Regions from separate parts of the Cellulomonas sp. NPDC057328 genome, predicted to be linked through region 1. Evidence: riboswitches for the same ligand, from Rfam matches in the RefSeq annotation. Region 1 holds a riboswitch; each other region holds the start of a gene.
The links. Region 1 has a riboswitch for thiamine pyrophosphate ahead of ACFUMH_RS02455 (thiamine ABC transporter substrate binding subunit). Riboswitches for the same ligand answer to the same signal wherever they lie in the genome.

Region 2: it holds a riboswitch for thiamine pyrophosphate, as region 1 does, so the genes downstream of both, ACFUMH_RS09975 (YkoF family thiamine/hydroxymethylpyrimidine-binding protein) here and ACFUMH_RS02455 (thiamine ABC transporter substrate binding subunit) in region 1, are expected to answer to the same signal.
Region 3: it holds a riboswitch for thiamine pyrophosphate, as region 1 does, so the genes downstream of both, thiM (hydroxyethylthiazole kinase) here and ACFUMH_RS02455 (thiamine ABC transporter substrate binding subunit) in region 1, are expected to answer to the same signal.
Region 4: it holds a riboswitch for thiamine pyrophosphate, as region 1 does, so the genes downstream of both, ACFUMH_RS08290 (MFS transporter) here and ACFUMH_RS02455 (thiamine ABC transporter substrate binding subunit) in region 1, are expected to answer to the same signal.

What each region holds. Positions count from the first base shown of each region.
Region 1 is NZ_JBHUZW010000006.1:61,533-64,861, forward strand. Features, by position in the region: gene ACFUMH_RS02445 (SulP family inorganic anion transporter) at 1-700, shown strand, start outside; gene ACFUMH_RS02450 (DUF4235 domain-containing protein) at 844-1,098, opposite strand; TPP riboswitch at 1,257-1,379, shown strand; gene ACFUMH_RS02455 (thiamine ABC transporter substrate binding subunit) at 1,456-2,553, shown strand; gene ACFUMH_RS02460 (ABC transporter permease) at 2,564-3,329, shown strand, end outside.
Region 2 is NZ_JBHUZW010000044.1:18,198-21,526, reverse strand. Features, by position in the region: gene ACFUMH_RS09990 (glutathione S-transferase family protein) at 1-163, shown strand, start outside; gene ACFUMH_RS09985 (CHAD domain-containing protein) at 160-1,098, shown strand; gene ACFUMH_RS09980 (hypothetical protein) at 1,184-1,543, shown strand; TPP riboswitch at 1,669-1,764, shown strand; gene ACFUMH_RS09975 (YkoF family thiamine/hydroxymethylpyrimidine-binding protein) at 1,919-2,665, shown strand; gene ACFUMH_RS09970 (ECF transporter S component) at 2,662-3,329, shown strand, end outside.
Region 3 is NZ_JBHUZW010000147.1:1,599-4,927, reverse strand. Features, by position in the region: gene ACFUMH_RS17555 (ExeM/NucH family extracellular endonuclease) at 1-1,635, shown strand, start outside; TPP riboswitch at 1,783-1,881, shown strand; gene thiM (hydroxyethylthiazole kinase) at 1,872-2,714, shown strand; gene ACFUMH_RS17545 (thiamine phosphate synthase) at 2,711-3,329, shown strand, end outside.
Region 4 is NZ_JBHUZW010000033.1:9,658-12,986, reverse strand. Features, by position in the region: gene ACFUMH_RS08295 (hypothetical protein) at 1-512, opposite strand, end outside; gene ACFUMH_RS08290 (MFS transporter) at 574-1,893, opposite strand; TPP riboswitch at 1,882-1,992, opposite strand; gene ACFUMH_RS08285 (glycoside hydrolase family 3 N-terminal domain-containing protein) at 2,174-3,329, shown strand, end outside.

The DNA.
Region 1 (3,329 bases):
ATGGGGGCAGGGCGTCGCGAACGTCGTCACCGGGTTCTTCGGCGGCATGGGCGGCTGCGCGATGATCGGCCAGACGATGATCAACGTGAAGGTGTCGCGGGCGCGGACCCGCATCTCCACGTTCCTCGCGGGCGTCTTCCTGCTCGTGCTGTGCGTGGGCCTCGGCGACGTCGTCGCGATCATGCCGATGGCGGCGCTGGTCGCCGTGATGGTCATGGTGGCCGTCGGGACGTTCGACTGGCACTCGCTGCGCACGCTGCGCCGCATGCCGCTGTCCGAGACCGCGGTGATGGTCGCGACCGTCGCGGTGACCGTGGCGACGCACAACCTCGCGTACGGCGTGGGCGTCGGCGTGCTCGTCGCGACGGTGCTGTTCGCGCGGCGCGTCGCGCACCTGACGACGGTCACGCGGCTCGACGCGGCGGACGACGACGGGGAGCGCGTGTACGCCGTCGAGGGCGCGCTGTTCTTCGCGTCCTCCAACGACCTGGTGCACCGGTTCGACTACGCCGGCGACCCGGCGCGCGTCGTCGTCGACCTGTCCCGGGCGCACGTGTGGGACGCGTCCACGGTCGCGGCGCTCGACGCGATCCGGCAGCGCTACGCCGCCCGCGGCACGGAGGTCGAGTTCGTCGGCGTCAACGCCGACAGCGCGGCCCGCCTGGACCGCCTGGCGGGCCGCCTGGGCGCGGGCCACTGACGCACGCGCGCCCGCCGATCCCCCACCGGACGCGAGGTCGCGGGTTGCGTGCAAGGTCGCGGTTTCCAGCCCGCGACCTCACACCGAACCCGCGACCTCGCAGCGGACCCGCGATCTCACAGGGGCCGCGAGGGTGAGACCGGCTAGCGGGCGATGAGCTTGGCCGCGCCGCGGGTCGCCAGCACGCGCGACAGCGCGACCACCGCACCCGTGATGACGGCCGCCACGGCGACCTCGGAGAAGTTGATGTCGTCGTCGGTCGAGTCCGGTGCCGGCGGCTTGTGGCCCCGGGCCTTCTCCCAGCCGAGCTCGACGACCCTGTGCGCGACCCACGCCGCACCGAGCGTCACGCCCATCCCGACGAGCTTCGCCACCATCGACTTGTCGTTGTCGCCCAACGCGTCCTCCCAGGTCGTGCGCCGTGTTGCGGTGCTGGCACGACGCTAACGGGGTGCGGGGCACTCCGCAGTCCGGTGGGCGCCGGGCGCCGCTGCGGACCCGGGGGCCGGGCGTCGGACGCGTGTCCGACGACGTCGGTGCACGGGTCTAGGATCGCGGTGAACGACAGGGGAGCGTCGGGCGTCCGCGAGGACGCGCTGGACGCTGAGAGTGCGGACCACCGCAGACCCTCGAACCTGATCCGGGTGATACCGGCGTAGGGAGTCGGGCTAGCTCTTTCCCCGCCGGTCGTGCGTCCCCGCGGGTGCGTGCGTCGGCGTGGGACCCCTCCGCACGACGACGGAGGACACGACCACATGACCCCCCGCACCCGCACCGGTGCCCGCACCCTCGCCCTCGCCGGCGTCGCGTCCCTCGCGCTGAGCGCCTGCTCGGCGGTCGGCGGCGGCGCCGACGACGCGTCCGGCGACCCCAGCGGCAGCGCCGACGCCGGCACGGTCACGCTCGTCACGCACGAGTCGTTCGCGCTCGCCGAGGGCCTGCTCGAGCAGTTCGAGGAGGAGTCGGGCCTGACCGTCGAGGTGGTGCAGCAGGCCGACGCCGGCGCGCTCGCGAACCAGCTCGTGCTCACCAAGGACGCCCCGCTCGGCGACGTCGTCTACGGCCTCGACAACACGTTCGCGACGCGCGCGCTCGACGAGGGGGTCGTCGTCCCGGCCGACGTGACGGCACCCGCCGCCGAGGACGCCGCCGCCTACGCCGTCGAGGGCGACGACGAGGGTGCGCTGATCGCGGTGGACTACTCGGACGTCTGCCTCAACGTCGACACGACGTGGTTCGCGGCGCAGGGCGTCCCCGAGCCGACGACGCTCGAGAGCCTCCTCGACCCGGCGTACCGGGACCTGGTCGTCGTGCCGGACCCCGTGACGTCGTCGCCGGGCCTGGCCTTCCTGCTCGCCACCGTCGGCGCGTACGGCGAGGACGGCTGGACGGGGTACTGGGCGGGGCTGCGCGACAACGGGCTCAAGGTCGCGAGCGGCTGGGAGGAGGCCTACTACACCGACTTCACCGCCGGCGGCGGCGACGGGCCGCGCCCGGTCGTCCTGTCGTACGCGTCGTCCCCGCCGTTCACCGTCCCCGAGGGCGGCACGGAGCCGACGACCCGCGCGCTGCTCGACACGTGCTTCCGCCAGGTCGAGTACGCGGGCGTGCTCGCGGGCGCCGAGAACCCGGAGGGCGCGGCGCAGCTGATCGACTTCCTGCTCTCCGACGAGGTGCAGGCCGACATCCCGACGTCGATGTACGTGTACCCGGTGAGCTCGGCCGTGGAGCTGCCGGAGGAGTGGACGCGGTGGGCGCCGCTCGCCGAGGAGCCGTTCGAGGTCCCGGCCGCGGACATCGACGCGCACCGCGAGGAGTGGCTGACGCAGTGGTCCGACACGGTCGTGGGCTGACGACCCGGCCATGACGACGACGCTCGAGCGGGCCCGCCCCGCCGCCGCACCCCCCGGGGTCCGCGGCGGCGGGGTGCCGCTCGGGCGCGTCCTCGCGTGGGCGGCCGCGGTCGCGGCGCCGCTGCTGTTCCTCGGCGTGTTCTTCGCCTGGCCGGTCGCGGCGATCGTGGGGCGCGGGTTCGTCGCGGACGGCGTGCTCGACCTCGGCGGGTTCGCCGACGTGCTGTCCCGGCCGCGCACGTGGCGGATCGTCGGGCAGACGCTCACGCAGGCGACGCTCGGCACGCTCGGCGCGGTGCTGCTGGGCGTGCCGGGCGCGTACCTGCTGCACCGGTGCACGTTCCGCGGGCGCGGCGCGCTGCGCGCGTTCGTCACGGTCCCGTTCGTGCTGCCGACCGTCGTGGTGGGCGTCGCGTTCCGGTCGCTGCTCGTCGAGGGCGGCCTGCTCGGCGGGCTCGGGCTGGACGGCACGCGGACGGCGATCGTCCTCGCGCTCGTGTTCTTCAACTACGCCGTCGTCGTGCGCACGGTCGGCGGCCTGTGGGAGCGGCTGGACCCGCGCGCCGAGCAGGCCGCGCGGTCGCTGGGTGCGTCGCCGTGGCGCGCGTTCCGCACGGTGACGCTGCCCGCGCTCGCGCCGGCGATCGCGTCGGCGGCGTCGCTGACGTTCCTGTTCTGCGCGACGGCGTTCGGCACGGTGCTCGTGCTGGGCGGGCGGCAGTTCGGCACCGTCGAGACCGAGATCTGGGTGCAGACGACGCAGTTCCTCGACCTGC
Region 2 (3,329 bases), on a different contig from region 1:
CGTGCCCCGCGGCCCGCTCGTGGGCGGCTGGCTCACCCCGCACGGTCGCGAGGCGCTGGGCGGCCGGCCGTTCGGGGACGGCACGCCGCCCGGACCCGTGCGGGACGACGAGCGCGTCGCGGCCGGGCACGGTGCGGACGGCGACGGGGAGGGCGCGGCATGAGCGGCACGTCGGACGCGCCGTCGACGCCGCTGCCGCACGCCTCCGCCGAGCCGCGCGACGGCACGGCCCGCGAGCACGTGCGCGCCTACGTGGCCGCCGCCGTCGCGGCGCTCGTCGCCGCCGGGCCCGGCCTCGAGCAGGGCGACGACGACGCCGTGCACGACGCGCGCGTCGCGACCCGGCGCCTGCGCACCGCACTCGGGGTGTTCCGGCCCGTCCTGGACCGCGAGCGCGTCGAGCCCCTGCGGGACGACCTGCGGGCGCTGGGCCGGCTGCTCGGGGACGTGCGCGACCCGGCGGTCGAGCGCGACGCCCTCCTGCGCGGCCTCGAGCGGGAGCCCGACGAGCTCGTCGTCGGGCCGGTCCGCACGCGCGTGGACGACGACCGGCGCGCCGCCCGCACCGCGGCGCTCGACCCGCTGCGCACGCACCTGGCGTCCGGGGCGCACCGGCGCACGCTGGCCGCGCTCGCCGCGCTCGCCGAGGACCTCCCGGCCGGTCCGCGCGCCGACGAGCCGGCCGACCGCTTCCTTCCCCGCCGGGCGCGCCGCGCCTGGCGCCGCTTCGACGCGGCCGTGGGGCGCGCCCTCGCCCTGCCACCCGGTGACGCGCGCGACCACGCGCTGCACGAGGCCCGCAAGGACGCGCGCCGCGCCCGGTACGCGAGCGAGGTGGCGGCGTCCGCCGTCGGCCGCGCCGCGCACCGGTCCGCACGTCGCGCGAAGGACGTGCAGTCCGCGCTCGGCGACCACCACGACGCGCGCGTGCGGCAGGCCTCCCTGCGCCGGATGGCGATGCAGGCCCACCTCGACGGCGAGAACGCCTTCACGCTGGGCCGCCTGCACGGGCTGGCGGAGGCGGCCGCGGACGCCGCGGAGCGCGAGTCGGTGACGGCGATCGACCGCGCCCGGCGGCGCCGCGGCTGGCTCGGCTGAGGCGACACACCGCCGTCCTCCTCGCGCGGACCGGCGATCCCGTCCCGGGAGGCCGGTCCGACGCCCCGCCCGTAGCGTGGAGGGCATGACGGATCGCCCCGAGGTGGAGCAGTTCTTCGACGAGTACGCGCGCGGGCTGCTCGCCCGCGACGCCGGCGCGGTCGCCGGGCTGTACGCGGTGCCCGCGCTGATCGCGTTCCCCGCCCAGTCGCTGGCGGTGGCCGACCGGTCGCAGACCGAGGCGTTCTTCACGAGCGCGTGGGAGCAGTACGACGGGGTCGACGACGTCTCGTCCGACGTGCGGGTCGTGGCGGAGACCGGCCACAGCGTCTGGGCCGACGTGACCTGGCGCTACGGCGACGAGCGGACCGAGCGGTTCATCTACCAGCTCGTCGACGACGCGGGGACCTGGCGGATCGCCGTGCTGACGCCGATCACCGACTGAGCCGTGGGGCCGGGCAGGGCCCGGCCCCGCGGCTTCCGCGGACGACCCGTGCAGCGGACGGCGCGGGACCGCGGACGCCCTGGTGCCGCAGGCGCGGGCCGCGCTAGGGTCGGCGCCACACGCCCCCGGGGAGCGCAGGAGCGCTGAGAGTGCCGGCCGGACGCCCGTCGTCCCACCGGCTGACCCGTGGAACCTGATCTGGTCAGCACCAGCGTAGGGAGCAGGGCTCGTGCCGCGGCGACCGCGGCGCGCCTCGTCCCCGTCGCGCGCCCCCGCGGCTGCGCGCCGGGGCGGGACGCGCACGGGTGCCGGGGTGCGTCGCGTCCTCCTGCCCCGGCTGCGTCCTCACCCGGGGGCCCGACCCCGGGAGGACCCGTGACCCGCACGACCGCCAACCCGCCGCCCGCGACGGCCCCGCACGACCCGACGGGCGCCGACGCGCCGACCCCCGCGGCGACGCCGCTCCGCGCGCCCGCCGGCGACGGCGCGGCGGCCCGTGCGCGCGCCGCCGCCCTCGGGGTGGGCGCCCGCGTGTCGGTGCACCCGCACCGCGACGACTTCGCCGACGTGCTCCTCGGTGCGCTGGCCGTGCTCGACCGCACCGGCGTCGACGTCGTCACCGACGACGTGTCGACGCTCGTGCGCGGCCCCGAGGCGGACGTCCTGCGGGTCGTCGTCGACCTCGTCGCCGCGGTCGCGCGCGAGGGCGGCCACGTCGTGGCGCACGTCCACCTGTCACGCGGCTGCCCCGGCGAGGTCGCGTGCGACCTCGGCGACGACGTCGTCCTCGCCCCCGTCGACCTCGCCCCGCCGGCGCCCGTGGGCGTGCCCGCGAGCGCGCACTGGGCTCTGTACCCGCTCGGCGTGGGCGGGCACCTCGACGCCGTGCTCGCGGCGGTCGACGAGGCGGGGACGCGCGTGCGCGTCACGTCCGAGCACTGCGTCACGCGGCTCGACGGCGACCTCGCCGACGTGCTCGGGACGGTCGCGCTGGCGTGGGCGCGCACCGGCGAGCACGTGCGGCACGTCGTCACGCACGTGACCGTGTCCGTCGGGTCGCCGTCCGTCGGGTCGCCGTCCGTCGGGTCGCCGTCCGTCGCGTCGTCGGCGGTGGCGCCGTGACCGCGGCCGGGCGCGACGTCGCGCCGGACGCGGGCGCCGACCGCGTCGACGCCGACCGGAGCGCCGACGCGCCGGTCGTCGACGTGCGGGCACGGCGCGGGCTCACGCTCTCCGAGCTGGTGCTGCTGGCGGTGCTCGCGGTCGTGTTCGGGTTCCTGTACTGGGCCCTGGTGCAGGCGTGGGCGGCGCTGCAGATCGCGATGGGGCCGTTCGGCGACCTGGCGCAGCACGTGCTCATCGGCGGGTGGATGGTCGTCGCGCCCCTCGCGATCTACATCGTCCGCAAGCCCGGCGTCGGGGTGGTCGTCGAGCTGGTGGCCGCGCTCGTCGAGGTCGCGTTCCTCGCCTCGCCGGTCGGGCCGATGCTGCTGCTCGTCGGGCTCGTGCAGGGCGTCGGCGCCGAGCTGGCGTTCACGCTCACCCGGTACCGGCGGTACGGGTGGTGGGTCTTCGTCGCGAGCGGCGTCAGCGCCGGGCTCGCCAGCACGCTGCTCGGCACGGTGCGGTACGGCTGGCACCTGCAGGACCTGTTCGCGCTGCGCATCGGGCTGCAGGTGGTGAGCGGCGTCGTGCTGTGCGGGCTGCTCGCGCGCGTCCTCGGGGACGCGCTCGCCCGTACCGGTGTGCTCGACGAGACGGCGCTGGGCCGCGAGCGGCGTGCCCG
Region 3 (3,329 bases), on a different contig from region 1:
GCGGACGCCGAGCTCGTCGCGGCCTTCCCGCGCGTGGCCGAGGTGCAGGGCATCGTCGCCGCGGCGCTCGCGTACGCGGCCGAGGTCGGCAACCAGCCGGTGGGCTCGGTGACGGCGGACATCACGACCGCGTACGCCGGCGGCTCCTACGTCGACGGCCGCTACGTCGGCCCGGGCCCGCTGCCGAGCACGGGCCGCGACGACCGCAGCCGCGAGTCCACGCTCGGCAACCTCGTCGCGGACGCGCTGCTCGACACGCTCGACGCCCCGGAGCGGGGCGGCGCGCAGATTGGCGTCGTCAACCCCGGCGGCCTGCGCAACGAGCTGTTCCAGGCCCCGGACGGCACGATCACGTACGCCGAGGCCAACGCGGTCCTGCCGTTCGTGAACAACCTCTGGACGACCACGCTCACGGGCGCCCAGGTCGAGACGATGCTCGAGCAGCAGTGGCAGACGGACGAGGACGGCAACGTCCCGAGCCGGCCCTACCTCCAGCTGGGGCTGTCGGACAACGTCTCGTACACGTACGACGCGTCCCGTCCGCAGGGCGACCGCATCACGTCGGTGACGGTCGACGGCGCGCCGCTCGACCCGGACGCCGAGTACCGGATCGGCACCTTCTCGTTCCTCGCGCAGGGCGGCGACAACTTCCGCGTCTTCGAGGACGGGCAGGACACGGCGGACTCCGGTCTCGTCGACCGGGACGCGTGGATCGCGTACCTGCAGGCGAACCCCGGCCTCACGCCGGACTTCCGGGAGCGGGCGGTCGGCGTGCCGGCGCTCGACCCGGTCGAGGCCGGCGCGGAGATGACGTTCCCCGTCACCGGGCTCAACCTCACGAGCCTCGGTGCGCCGGACAACACGTCGCTCGAGGTGCGCCTCGACGACGTCGCGCTGGGGACCGCCACGCTGACCCGGGGTGAGGGGCCCGACGCGTCGGGCGCGGTCACGGTCACGGTGCCCGCGGGCACCGAGCCCGGGACGCGGACGCTGACCCTCGTGGCGCAGCCGAGCGGCACGACGGTGACGGTGCCGCTGGTCGTCGAGGCCGGCCTGCCCGCGTCCACGACGACGCTCACCGCGGAGCCGGACAGCCAGGTGCACGGCGACCTCGCGCCGCGGGTGCGCCTGACGGCGCGGGTGACGGCCGACGCGCCCGTCACCGGCGAGGTCACGTTCGTCGCGGGGGAGACCGTGCTCGGCACGGCGCCGCTGCGCGGCGGCCAGGCCCGGCTGACCCTGCCGGCGGGCACGCCGGCCGGGACGTACGACGTCGTCGCCCGGTACGCCGGCACCGACACGGTCGGCGGCTCGGAGTCGGCGCCGGTCACGGTGACGGTCGAGAAGGTCGGCAGCAGCACCACGCTGAACGTGCTCTCCTCGCCGTTCGCGTTCCTGCCGTCGGCGTGGGTCGCCACGGTCCGCCTCGACACGCTCCGCCTGCCCTCGGGCACGGTGGAGCTGCGCGAGGGCGACCGGGTCGTGGCGCGGGCCGACGTCGTGCTCGGCATCGCGGTCGGCACGCTGCCGCGCGACCTCGGCCGCGGCACGCACCGGCTCACCGCGGTGTTCGTGCCGGACGACGCGGCGAACGTCGAGGGCAGCACCAGCCGGACGGTGACCGTGCGTCGCTGACCCGTGCGCGCGGCGACGGGGGTGGGTCCACGGGGCCCACCCCCGTCGTCGTCCCCGGGCACGGCGGCCTCCCGCCCGGCCGCCCGACCGGCCGGGTCCGCCAGGTGGTCCGGTATGTCCGCGCGGGGCCCGCGCTGCGCTACGGTGGCCGGCGACACGGGGTGCCCTGCACCAGGCAGGGCTGAGATCACACCCGTCGAACCTGATCTCGTTAGCACGAGCGAAGGGATGTCGCGATGACGACGCCTGCCGTCCCCTGCCCGCCCGAGGACCTCGCCGCCCGCGCGGGGCTCGCCCTCGACGACCTGCGGGCCCGGACCCCGCTCGTCCAGTGCCTGACCAACGAGGTGACGACGAACCTCGTGGCGAACGCCCTGCTCGCGATCGGCGCGTCGCCGGCCATGGCCTCGGCACCCGGTGAGGCCGAGGAGCTGGCTGCGGTCGCGGGCGCCGTGCTCGTGAACCTCGGCACCCTCGGTCCCGACCAGCGGGCGGCGGTCGCGCCGACCGTCGCCGTCGCCGCCGGTGCCGGCACGCCGTGGGTGCTCGACCCCGTCGCCGTCGGCGTGCTGTCGGTCCGCACCCGCCTCGCGGCCCGCCTGGTGGCGGAGCGACCGGCCGTCGTGCGCGGCAACGCCAGCGAGGTCCGCGCGCTCGCGGGCCTGACCACCGCCGGGCGCGGCGTCGACGCCGGGGACGAGGTGGACGCCGCGGCGGAGGCGGCCGACGCGCTGGCCCTCCGCACGGGCGGCGCGGTCGCGGTCAGCGGGCCCGTCGACCTCGTCACCGACGGGCGCACGCGGGTGCGGCTCGCCGTCGGCGACCGCCTGCTCACCACCGTGACCGGCGCGGGGTGCGCGCTCGGCGGGCTCGTCGCGGCGTTCGCCGCCGTGACGGACCCGCTCACCGCCGGTGCGGGTGCCAGCACGGCGCTGGGGGTGGCGGCCGAGCGTGCGGCGCAGGTGGCCCGGGGGCCGGGCTCGTTCGTCCCGGCGCTGCTGGACGAGCTGCACGCGCTCACCGGCGCGGACCTCGCCGAGCGGCTCGTCGTCGCGGCGCGCGTGGCGGTGCCCGCATGAGCCGGCTGCCCGACGGCGTGTACCTCGTGCTCGACGCCGACGTGTGCGCCGCGGCCGGGCACGCGCCCGCCGCCGTCGCGCTGGCCGCCGTGCGCGCCGGGGTCCGCACCGTTCAGCTGCGCGCCAAGCACGCCGGCGTCCGCGACCAGGTCGCGCTCGCGGTCGCCGTCGCCGACGCCCTGCGCGACGCGCCGCCCGCGGTGCTGCTCGTGGACGACCGTGCCGACGTGGCCCTGGCCGCCCGGTCGCGCGGTGCGCGCGTCGACGGCGTGCACGTCGGCCGGTCCGACCTGGAGGTGGCCGACGCGCGCGCGCTGCTCGGCCCCGACGCGGTGGTCGGCGTGTCCGTCGGCCGCCCCGGCCTCCTGCCCGAGGCCGCGGGAGCGGACTACGTCGGCGCCGGACCGGTGCGCCTCACGCCGACCAAGCCCGAGGCCGGGCCGGCGCTCGGGGCGGACGGCGTGCGCGCGGTGGCGGACGCCACCGCGCTGCCCGTCGTGGCGATCGGCGGGCTGTCCGCCGCGGACGCGCCGACGCTGCGCCGGGCCGGCGCGCACGCCCTCGCGGTGGTGAGCGCCGTGTGCGCGGCGCCCGACCCCGGCGGCGCCGCCGCGG
Region 4 (3,329 bases), on a different contig from region 1:
AGCCACGCCGAGCGACGTAGTCGATGGATGGTCACCGGAACCCTGAGCGCGTCCTCGGCCTCGGCAGCGACGTCGTTGAGGCGTACCCGCGGCACGTCGCCGATGACGAGCACGTCGACGTCACCGGGCTGATCCCCAGGGACGCCCGTGAAGCGGGCGGCCCAGGAGCCGTAGACGTAGGCCTCCTCCACCTCGGGCACGGCCGAGAGGAGGCTCTGCAGCACCGCGGGCGGGCCGTAGGTGGCGGCGATGATCTCGGTCAGGGGTCGGCGGAGCCGGTAGTCCGGGTTCGCGTGGACGAGCCGTGCGCGGCCGACGCGCGTGTCCCCCAGGACACCGGCCTCCACCAGCCGAGACACCTCTCGATGGACCACGGTGGGCTGTTCCCCGGTCAGGCGCGCGATGTCGGCGAGGGTGAACTGCTTCTCGGGCTGGAGCAGCAGCAGTGCCAGCACCGTCGCTTGCGTGTGCGACCTGAGGTAAGGCGCCAGTGCGGGCGGCGGCATTCGCATAACCTGACGATATCGTCACGTTATCGGATCCCGCAACGGCGTACGCTCGCGACAGCACTTCTCACGCCGCGTCGGTCATCGCCTCCTGCGGCGAGGTGGCCGCGCCCACCGCGACGAGGACGCCCCCGACCGCGAGCAGCGCCGCCACGGGTGCGACGTCGCCGGACGCCGCCTGCAGCGGCGGCAGCCAGAACGGGTACAGCGCCGGCAGCACGATCGACAGGCTGTACGCGGTGCCGTAGCCGCTGGACCGGACGGCCGGCGGGAACCGCTCGGCGAGGTAGGCACCGATCGGCCCGTACGCGGAGACCGTCACGACCTGCAGCACCGTCACCAGCACGACGAGGGCCCCGGGCGACGCCGGGCCGGCGAACGCCGCGAGGTACGTCGCCGGCGCCAGGACCGCGGCCGCGACACCGAACCCGGCGAGGAACCGGCGGCGGCCCACGCGCGTCGACGCGTGCCCGCTCGCGACCATCGCCACCGCCGAGACGGCCGTCGCGACGAGCATCGTGCGCGTCACCGCCGCGCCGTCGAGGCCGGCGACCACGCCGAGCTGCGACGTGACCACGGTCACGCCCATGGTGGTGAACAGCCACAGGCCCGTCATCAGCACCATGAGGCGCCACAGCCGGTGCCGCTCCGCGCCGACCAGCACGGTCGTCAACGGCCGCGCGGCCGGGGCGGCCGCCGCGCGCTCCGGGGTGTCGCGCACGTGCCGACGGAAGTGCACGACGGCGGCGAACGCGAGCACCGCGCCGACCACGAACGGCACGCGCCACCCCCACGCGGCGTACCCGTCGGCGCCGAGCACGCCCAGCAGCACCAGGACGAGAGCCGCGATCGTCGCGTTGGCCGCCGGCGACATCGCCATGACCAGCCCGCTGACGAACCCGCGCCGCCGCGGCGCCGACCACTCGATCGCGAGCGGCACCGCCGACGTGTACCCGCCGCCGATGAGCACCCCGCTGACGAACCGCAGCGCCACCACCGCGAGCAGCACCGCCTCGTGGCTCATCGCCGCGACCGGCAGCGCCGCGATGAGCAGCGTCGTCACCCCGAGGCCCAGCATGCTGGCCCGGGCGACGACGGCCCGCCCGACCCGGTCGGCGAGCGACCCGAGCAGCGCGGCCCCGAGCGGGCGGCCGACGAGGGTCGCGACGAACACGAGCCCCGCGTACGTGACGACGGCGCGGGTGCCGTAGAGCTCGGCCGCGACGGGCGCGAGCGCGAGCACCGGCAGGAAGATGTCGAACTGGTCGACGTAGTTGCCGAGGACGCCGCCGCGCACGGCGGCACGGGCGGGGTCGGCACGTCCCGGGGCCGGGTCGGCCGGCGCCTGCGCGCCGGGAGTGGGCAGGACAGGACGGACCTCAGGCATGGCACTCCCTACGCCGGCATGACCCGGACAGGTTCGGACGGTCGACGGCCCGACAGCCGTCCTCTCAGCCCGCTGGTGCGGGCTCCCGTGTGGTGGTGGCGGCGATGCTAGCGACGCCGGGCGCAGCGCTGCGGGGGCGTCCACGGGCGGCGTCGTGCCCGGTCCGCACCTGGCGGCGGCCGAAACGGTTCGGGCCTGGTGGGGGCGGCGGGACGGCCGGAGTATCGACGGCAGCGCCGCCCGCCGCGGGCCGGGCGCAGTCCGACGAAGGAGTCGACCGATGCCCCGCTCCGCGCCGCAGCACGTCCCCGCCGGCGGGCCCCGACGCCGCCGGACGTCGCTGGTCCTCGCCGTCGCGCTGGCCGCCTCCGGGCTGGGCCTGGCGTCCACCGGCCCCGCGGCGACGACCCCCGCCGCGCACGCCGCCGTCCTGCCCTACCAGGACGCCGCGCTGCCGACGGCGACCCGGGTCGCGGACCTCCTCGGCCGCATGACGGTCGACGACAAGATCGGCCAGATGACGCAGGCCGAACGGGCGGTCGTGACGCCGGGTGACATGACGACGTACCGGCTGGGGTCCGTGCTCTCCGGCGGCGGCTCGGCGCCGACACCCAACACGACGGCGGCCTGGGCGGACCTCTACGACGGCCTCCAGCGCGGGGCGCTGGCGACCCCGCTGCAGATCCCGATGCTGTACGGCATCGACGCGGTGCACGGGAACAACAACGCGCTCGGCGCGACGATCTACCCGCACAACATCGGCCTCGGCGCGACGCGGGACCCGCGGCTCGTGCAGGACATCGGGCGCGCGGTCGCGGAGGAGGTCACCGCCACGGGCGTGGACTGGACGTTCGCGCCGTGCCTGTGCGTCGCCCGGGACGACCGGTGGGGGCGCACGTACGAGTCGTTCGGCGAGGACCCCGCGATCGCCTCGGCCATGGCCTCGATGGTGACCGGCTTCCAGGGCGAGCGGCTCGGCGGGCCGGCGTCCGTGCTGGCGACGGCCAAGCACTACCTCGGCGACGGCGGCACGGTCGGCGGCGACGACCAGGGCGACGTCCGGGCGACCGAGGCCGAGCTCCGGGCGGTGCACCTGCCGCCGTTCCGGGCCGCGGTCGAGCGGGGTGTCGGCTCGGTCATGCTGTCGTACAGCAGCTGGAACGGCGTCAAGATGCACGGCAACCGCTACCTGCTCACGGACGTCCTCAAGGGCGAGCTCGGGTTCGAGGGCGTCGTCGTCTCGGACTGGGCCGCGATCGACCAGCTCGACGGCGCGCGGGGGTTCACCGCGCAGGAGGTCGCCACGGCGGTCAACGCCGGGCTCGACATGATCATGGTGCCGAACGACTACCGGACGTTCCTCGGGCACCTGCGCCAGGGCGTGCAGAGCGGTGCGATCCCGATGTCCCGCGTCGACGACGCGGTGCGCCGTGTCC